One region of the Mesorhizobium humile genome, then DNA from elsewhere that is predicted to be linked to it. Evidence: predicted binding sites of a transcription regulator. Region 1 holds the regulator's gene; the other holds the start of a gene.
What was found. The regulator LexA, encoded in region 1, represses DNA repair genes until DNA is damaged. The targets are predictions, from matches to a motif close to TGTTCNNNNTGTGTTCNG.
Positions count from the first base shown of each region.

Region 1 (4,422 bases):
TGATCTCCGGCATCGTGGTCGCGGCCGAGCGAAGCTTCATCATGCTGGCCGTGATGCTGGTCGCCGTGCTTTTCGACCGCGCGGCGCTGACCATGCGCAACCTGGCGATCTCTGCCATCGCCGTCATCCTGGTCTCGCCGCACGAAGTGGTCGGCCCGAGCTTCCAGATGTCTTTCGCCGCCACCGCTGCGCTTGTCGGCGCCTATGCCGGCTTTGCCGACTATCGCGCCGGCAAAACGACAGCGCCGCCGGCAAGGCGTTCGTTTCTCGGGTTCGTATCGCAAAAACTGGCGGTTGGCGTGGGCGGCGCCGCCATAACGTCGCTCATCGCAGGCAGCGCGACGTTGCTGTTTGCGATCTGGCATTTTCAGCGCGTGTCGCCGCTCAGCCTGCTGGCCAATCTGGCGGTCATGCCGATCGTTTCGCTGATCGTCATGCCGTTCGCCGTGTTGAGCGCGCTCGCCATGCCCTTCGGCTTCGACGGTCCCTTCCTCTTTGTCATGGGCAAGGGCCTGACGGCGATGATCGCCATTTCGGCGTGGATATCCGAGCGCTCACCGGTCGACGCCGTCGGGCTGATCTCGATCCAGTCGGTGCTGCTGGCGACGGTCGCGCTGGTCATCGCAACGATGGCGACCACGTGGCTCAGGCTTGCCGCGGTACCCTTCGCGCTCGCGGCGCTGCTGGCCATTCCCCATGTCCGCACGCCGGATGTGCTTGTCTCGGAGGACGCGCATCTGGTGGCGATGCCGATCGGAGGCGGCGAGCTTGCGATCAACCGCGCGCGCTCCAACGAGTTCACCACCGACAACTGGAAACGAGCGCTGAAAGCCGAGGATATCGTGCCGCCGGAGACGTTCGCCAAGGACGCCCTCGACATCGCCGATCCCGTCGACCTGCCGCCTGGCTCGCCCTTCTACTGCACCGGAGACCTCTGCATCGGCCGGCATCCTTCCGGCGCCATCGTCGCGCTTGCCGAGAACCGCGGCAGCGCCCGACCGGCCTGCGGGTTCGCAGATCTCATCGTCATCAACGATGCAACGGCCTACAACCCATGCCGCGATCCGCGCGTGCTCGTCGTCACCAAGCGGCAGCTGGCGCGCGACGGCAGCGCCGCCATCTTCTTCGATCCGCAATCGGCGACCGCCCGGCCAACCGTTCGCTACGCGGTCGACGAGCCATATCGTCCCTGGCACGAGCAGCGGAAATACACACGCGAGGCGAGGGGGCTGCCGCCCTATCAACGACCGGAAAAGCCGGCGGCCGCGCCGCAGCCGACAGAATAGATGTCACGCATTCCCGGCGAAGACCGCCGCGCGGTTCTGCTCAGTAGCGACGGATAAGTCCGACGAGCTTGCCCTGAACCTTGACCCGATCCGGTCCGAAGATACGGGTCTCATAGGCCGGGTTGGCGGCCTCGAGCGCGATCGAGGCACCCTTGCGGCGAAACCGCTTCAAGGTCGCTTCCTCGTCGTCGACCAGCGCCACCACGATCTCGCCCGGGCTTGCCGTATTGGCGTTGCGGATGATGACGGTGTCGCCGTCGAAGATACCGGCCTCAATCATCGAGTCGCCCTTGACCTCCAGCGCATAGTGCTCGCCGCCCATGATCATGTCCGGCGGCACCGAGATCGAGTGCGTCTGGTGCTGGATGGCGTCGATCGGCACGCCGGCGGCAATGCGGCCCATCACCGGAATGGATACGGCCGAAACAGCGTCGTCGTCATTGCTGGGTGTCGGCGTGCGCGAGGGCGCTGCCGGCTTGACCTGGCGGTTAAGATTGCCTTGGCCGCCCTGGATGACGCTTGGCGAGAACTTCTTCGCGGCATTCAGGCCAGGCGCGATCGAGTCGGGCAGGCGCAAGACTTCGAGGGCGCGCGCCCGGTTCGGCAGCCGGCGAATGAAGCCGCGCTCTTCCAGCGCCGTGATCAGCCGGTGGATGCCGGACTTCGAGGCAAGGTCGAGCGCCTCCTTCATCTCGTCGAAGGATGGAGGAATCCCGCTCTCCTTCAGGCGTTCATGGATGAACATCAGGAGTTCATGTTGTTTGCGCGTCAGCATTGGCGGCCCCCACGGGTTCTGAAACCAGAATCGGAAAAACAAACCCAGAACAAACACTATCTGTTCCAGTTGTGTTCCGCAACCGTTTAAAGTTTAATGAATTTCTTAAGGCTGCCGAAACAATGTTGCATTCGAGGACGCCAGCCGCCGCCAGTAGGGCGGTGGCATTGATTCCGCTCGATTTTGCAGCACTGCCTAAGTTGAAACAGCAGGCAGCGCCATCACGAAAGCGCGGGTCGGACCGCGTGGACCACCCTTTGCGCATGCTGCACCGTGAACGAAACGAACCCAAAATGCCAACTTCGGCGATTTGCCGGTTCTCTGTTCTCGCGGTCTATGGACCATCTAACACAGGACGAAAGGTTCTTGCCCCGACGCCGACTGGGGTGAGACAACCGCCGTTGGCCGTCTGGCGATTTGCGAGCGGCGCTGGGTCGAGATGGAGGCGGTAACGCGATGAGGGGAATTCCTGGCCGTGCTGAAGTCGAGGCGATGGATGCCGCGGATCCGCTGCGCGCCCTGCGCGATCGCTTCATCCTGCCGGAAGGGGTGATCTATCTCGACGGCAACTCGCTGGGTGCGGCGTCCTCCGAGGTTTTCGACGAGATCGAGAAAGCGGCAACGCGCGAATGGGCGCATGATCTTATCCGCGCCTGGAATACCGCGGGCTGGTTCCAAATGCCTGTCGAACTGGGCGACCGGCTCGGGCGACTGATCGGCGCGGCGGCCGGACAGACCGTCGTTTGCGATACGACGTCGATCAACATCTACAAGGTCCTGCATGCGGCGCTGGCGATGCGGCCCGACCGATCCGTGATCGTTGCCGAGGGCGACAGTTTTCCGACCGATCTCTACATGGCGGAGGGCGTGGCCTCCACGCGTCCTGGTACGGTGCTGCGGCTCGAAGGTGTCGACGCCCCGACGATCGAGGAACTGATCAACAGCCAAGTCGCGGTCATCCTGGTCAACCACGTCAACTACAAGTCCGGCCGGTTGCGCGACATGGCGGCCTTGACGCGCAAGGCCCACGAAGCCGGCGCGCTGATCGTCTGGGACCTCTGCCATACGGCAGGCGCGTTGCCGGTGGATCTTGATGGTTCGAGTGCCGACTTCGCTGTCGGCTGCACCTACAAGTATCTCAATGGCGGCCCGGGCGCGCCCGCCTTCATCTATGCCGCGAATCGCCACCACGGCGACATTCGCCAGCCGCTCAGCGGCTGGTGGGGGCACGCCCGGCCTTTCGCGTTCGAGCAGGGCTACGCCATCGGCACGGGCATCCGCCGGTTCCTGTGCGGAACACAGCCGGTGCTGTCGATGCGGGCGCTGAAGGGCGCGCTGGACCTCTGGGACAAGGTCGACATGAATGCCGTGCGCGACAAAAGCATCGCCCTGACGGACTTGTTCATCCGGCTTGTCGAAGCCCGATGCGGCGCCTTCGGCCTCGAACTGGAAAGCCCGCGCGATGGCGCCGAGCGTGGCAGCCAGGTGTCGTTCGCCCATCCGCACGGTTACCAGGTGATGCGCGCCCTGATCGAGCGCGGCGTGATCGGCGATTTCCGCGCGCCATACACCATCCGCTTCGGCTTCACACCGCTCTATGTCGGCTATCGGGATGTCTGGGAGGCCGTCGAAGTGCTGGAAGACATCCTGCGCACCGGCGTCTGGCGGGAAGCGCGCTTCGCGGTCAAGGAGGCCGTCACCTGAATCGGGCTTTCTCGCTCAATGGGGCTTTTCGGCGCGCAGGCGGAAGCGCTGGATCTTGCCGGTCTGGGTCTTGGGCAAGGCGGCGATGAACTTCACCGAGCGCGGGTATTTGTAGGGCGCGATCGTTGCCTTGACGTGATCCTGCAGACGCTTGACCGTCGCGGCATCCGGCGCCGCGCCCGGCGCCAGCACGACATGCGCCTCGACGATCTGGCCGCGTTCGGCGTCCTCGGCGCCGATGACGGCGCATTCCGCGACATCCGGATGCGACAGTAGCGCGGCCTCGACTTCCGGCCCGGCAATGTTGTAGCCGGCGCTGACGATCATGTCATCGGAGCGGGCGGCGAAATGGAAGAAGCCGTCTTCGTCCTGCACGAAGGTGTCGCCCGTCAGGTTCCAGCCATCCCGCACATAGTCCTTCTGGCGATCGTCGGCCATGTAGCGGCAACCTGTCGGCCCACGCACCGCCAGCCTTCCCGTCGCGCCATGCGGCAACTCGCGCATCTCCTCGTCGACGATGCGCGCCTCGTAGCCGCCCACCGGCTTGCCGGTCGATGCGGGCTTCATGTCGTCGAAGCGATTGGAGATGAAGATATGCAGCATCTCGGTGGCGCCGATGCCGTCCAGAATCGGCTTGCCGGTCTTTCGCGTCCACTC
Region 1 is NZ_JAVIIV010000008.1:110,660-115,081, forward strand. It holds gene RFM52_RS14455 (ComEC/Rec2 family competence protein) at 1-1,286, shown strand, start outside; gene lexA (transcriptional repressor LexA) at 1,327-2,061, opposite strand; gene kynU (kynureninase) at 2,518-3,765, shown strand; gene RFM52_RS14470 (AMP-binding protein) at 3,781-4,422, opposite strand, start outside.

Region 2 (4,422 bases), on a different contig from region 1:
AGCGCCACGGCGCCGAGGGCGAAGGCAAGCGCCGCCCCGAGGGCGGCGCCGGAACGGCCTTGGCTTTCCGGCACGACCGGGCCGAGGCGCAGCGACACTGAAGGCGGCTGACGCTCGACCGGTTCGTGGCTCATTACCACGACTCCCTCGCCCCGCCGGCAACCGTTTCCGCCGTCGGCTGCGGCACGGGATGCTCCTCGGCATAGCGGCGGTAGGCGGGCAACTGGTTCGTCCAGACATCCTCGGCCAGCTCGTTCACCCAGGCACGGTCATGGTCGTTGTCGGCGGCAAGGTAGAACATGCGGTTGTCGTCGACATAGGGCTTGGTCGCCGAGCGCTGGTTGAGCACCAGCGTAACGCGCTCGCCGAGCTGGATCGGCGCGGTGCGATGGAGCACGCCGAGGAACTGGCCGAGCGTGGCGTAGTTCATCTTGTGGTCGATGCGCATGATCTTGTTGCGCGGCAGGTCGCGGCCGGATTCCAGGATCGAGCGGCCGGTCTCGGAATCGTCGCAATAGATTTCAAGGTGACCGCCGATGAGCGGGTCGCTGATCGACAGCGGAATGAGCTCCGTCACCGGAACGCCATCGCAATGCCATTCGACCGCGCCGTCTTTGGGATTCATGAAGGTGACGGTCGAGCCGACGATCGACAGCGGATACGGCTCGAGCTTGGTGCCCATCATGTCGGACAGCCTTTCCAGACGCAGCTTGTCATGCAAGAGCTCCTTGATCTCCGGGATATAGCGGTCGGCGCCGGTGATGAAGGTGAGGTCGAGGTGCTTGTGCACGGCATGGCTGGCCTTCAGCTTCAGGGCGGCTTCCTCGATGGCGGCAAGCAGAGCGGGGTCGTAACCGTGACGATACTGGGCGACGCCGAAACCCGACACTTTCCAGGAGGTCTCATGACCAATGATGGCCTCGCGGCTCATTGCGCAACGCAGTTCGGGAATTGTATGGGCGTTCATTCTACTTTCTCCAAGGTGGGGGCAACACTTGGTTAGCAGTCATTTAAACGCCTACCCCTGTAAATTTAGGAATGCTGATGGTAGCGTAAGCGCAGCTTAAGGTCGAAAGCCCGTGCGTCTGCTCAGTCAGGTCAACCTCAACTCGCTGAAAATCGTGGAGAGCGCCGCGAGGCACAGGAATTTCACGCGCGCCGGTGAAGAGCAATTCATCACCGCTTCCGCCGTCAGCCAGCGCGTGAAGAGCCTGGAAGACCAGTTGCGCTTCAAGATCTTCGAGCGCGGCGGCAATGCAGTGTCGCTGACGCCGGAGGGCGAGACCTATGTGGCGCGCGTGCGCGAGGCGCTGGAGCGGATCGTGGCGGCCAGCATGGAGGCCACCGGCCAGTCGCAGGCGCATGTGCTTCGGATCTGCGTGCTGCCGACTTTCGCGGCACGCTGGCTGTTCCCGCGGATGTCTTCCTTCCAGCGCCAGTATCCGGACATCGAGATGCGGGTGTCGACTTCCTATGCCACGCATGAATTCTCGACCTCGGAATACGATCTCGAGATCCGCTATGGCGATGGCAATTTCCCCGGCCTCACCGCCGAACTCCTGTTCAGGGAGGATTTGACGCCGGTGTGCAGCCGCAAATTGTTTCACGACGTGCTGGGCGACAAACCGCTGTCGAAGGTGACGCCGGAGGATCTGCGCTATTTCACGCTGCTTCACTCCGACACGTGCACGCAGAACTGGCAGTCTTGGCTGGGCTTTGCCGGCGCGAGCTTCGTGCTTGGCGAAACCAGGAGCGTCTATTTCGATTCCTGCATGATGTCCTACGAGGCGGCCAATGCGGGCATGGGCTTTGCCGTCGCGAACCGTGCCTACATGGCAAGCGACATCCGTGCCGAACGGCTGGTGGCGCCCTTCGCCGTCCACCACCCCAACACGGCCGGCTGGTATTTCGTCAGCCCCATCAAGGCGCTCGGCGCCCGCAAGGTGGAGCTGTTCAAGCAGTGGATCATGGCCGAGGCGGCGCTGACGCAGCGCCAGTTGGACCTGGAGATCGCCAACGCCCCGGTGCGGCGCTCGGCCATGGCGTGAGGGGTTACTCCTCCATCAACGCTGAACCGACGGACACCCACCGCAGCGGGGCTTTGCAGAATTTCAGGATTTTCCGGTGATTTTCCGCAGTTGCGTAGCCGGCTAGCGCGATCGCACCATGACGCAAGGGGGAGACTCAGCTATCTTCTATTGTGCGGCGGGCCTGACTTTCCCGCTTGGCCGGCGCTATCGAGCTTCCTCCCAAGCAGCGCCGGCCTTCTTCGTTCAGCCCACGAGAATCCGCCAGACCTGTAAGTCGCTATTGCTGCTGCGGCGTGCCCGGCTGGTCGCCGCCGGAGGTCGATTTCGGCACCGGATTCTTGTCGACCTGCGGGTTCTGATCGGCGGGCGCCTTGGTGGGCGGTACGCTGTTGTCGCAGGCAGCGACCGCGAGCCCTGCCGCAAGAGCCAGCAGCGCAGGAAGCTTCATCATAACGACCTCCTCTCGTTCGCTCCTTGATCTCAAGATCTCAAAGGCAACGAAGCGGCTACAGTTTGGTTGCGTGGGGTGGGGAACCAACCGGCGTGAGTTCGGTTGAACCCACCGAACCGTACGAGGAGACGATCATGATACGCCTGCTGCTTACAGGTCTGTTCGCCTACACCGCCTATCGTGTCGCCGTGAGGATTATCGACGAGGTGCCCGGCGATATCGCGCCGCTGGACATGCCGGGCGACGAGAGACGCAATTTGCGGCGCCAGTCGGCGGCGATGGGAGTGGAGCCGAGGCGGTAGTTTTAGCCGTGGGGAGGTCAGCTATCTCGCCGGCTTTCACCGATCACGAGCACCAGGGCAAGATCAGCTGTATTGCGAACAAAGCGGAAACGATGCTTGATGGGCGATGAACATCGCCGCTCGTGATTCGTCCTTCGAAACGCCCGCCTATCTTGCCCGGCTGAACGACGAGCAGCGGCTGGCGGTGGTGCATGGCGACGGCAAGGTGACCACGCCGCTGCTGGTGATCGCCGGCGCAGGCTCCGGCAAGACCAACACGCTGGCGCATCGCGTCGCCCATCTCGTCGTCAAGGGCGCCGATCCGCGCCGCATCCTGCTGATGACCTTCTCACGCCGTGCCGCTGCCGAGATGGCCAAGCGCGTCGAGCGCATCGCCGGCGAGGTTCTGGGGCGCGACGCCGCAATCATCGCCGACGCGCTCGCCTGGGCCGGCACGTTCCACGGTATCGGCGCGCGACTCTTACGCGACTATGCAGAGCAGATCGGCCTCGATCCGGCCTTCACCATCCATGACCGCGAGGATTCCGCCGACCTGATAAACCTTGCCCGGCACGAGCTGGGCTTTTCCAAGACCGAAAGCCGCTTTCCCACGAAAGGCACATGCCTGCAGATCTATTCGCGGGCAGTGAATGCGCAGGCGCCGCTCTGCGAAGTGCTGGGCGCAGCCTTCCCATGGTGCGCGGCATGGGCGGACCAGCTGAAGGAGCTGTTCGCAGCCTATGTCGAGGCCAAGCAGGCGCAGAACGTGCTCGATTACGACGACCTCCTGCTCTACTGGGCGCAGATGGCGTCGGAACCGGAGATCGCCTCCCACCTCGGCAGCCGTTTCGACCACGTGCTGGTCGACGAATACCAGGACACCAATCGGCTGCAGGCCTCGATCCTTTTGGCGCTGAAGCCCGACGGCGCCGGCTTGACCGTCGTGGGCGACGACGCGCAGTCGATCTATTCCTTCCGCGCGGCGGAAGTGCGCAACATCCTCGATTTCCCGAAGCAGTTCGCGCAGGGCGCGGAGATCGTCATGCTGGAGCGCAATTACCGCTCGACCGAGACGATCCTGGCCGCCGCCAACAAGGTCATCGGCGAGGCCAGCGAGCGCTTCACCAAGAACCTGTGGACCGAGCGCCGGTCATCACACAAGCCGCAGCTCGTGAGTGTGCGCGACGAGGCCGAGCAGGCCAACTATGTCTGCCAGGCGATCTTGGCTGAGCGCGAGGCCGGCACGGCGCTGAAGGCGCAGGCGGTGCTGTTCCGCACCTCAAGCCACAGCGGACCGCTGGAGGTCGAGCTGACGCGCCGCAACATCCCCTTCGTCAAGTTCGGCGGCTTGAAATTCCTCGACGCCGCGCATGTGAAGGACATGCTGGCGATGCTGCGCTTCGCCGAGAACCCGCGCGACCGCGTCGCCGGTTTTCGCGTCCTGCAGCTCATGCCGGGGATCGGCCCATCCGCCGCCTCGCAGATCGTGGACGCGATGGCGACGTCGCTGGACGAGACGCTGGGCCTTGCTCGCTTCCGCCCGCCGCAACGCACCGCGGAAGCCTGGCCGGTGTTCCTCGACATCTATAGCGGGCTGCGCGCCGGCGCCAAATGGCCGGCCGACCTCGAGCGGATCAGGCTCTGGTACGAGCCGCATATG
Region 2 is NZ_JAVIIV010000004.1:106,591-111,012, reverse strand. It holds gene RFM52_RS08180 (DMT family transporter) at 1-134, opposite strand, end outside; gene RFM52_RS08175 (hypothetical protein) at 134-967, opposite strand; gene RFM52_RS08170 (LysR substrate-binding domain-containing protein) at 1,080-2,048, shown strand; gene RFM52_RS08165 (hypothetical protein) at 2,308-2,481, opposite strand; gene RFM52_RS08160 (hypothetical protein) at 2,616-2,783, shown strand; gene RFM52_RS08155 (ATP-dependent helicase) at 2,890-4,422, shown strand, end outside.
Region 2: a site for LexA is predicted at 2,858-2,875, ahead of RFM52_RS08155 (ATP-dependent helicase). Genes of this name have one in related genera too.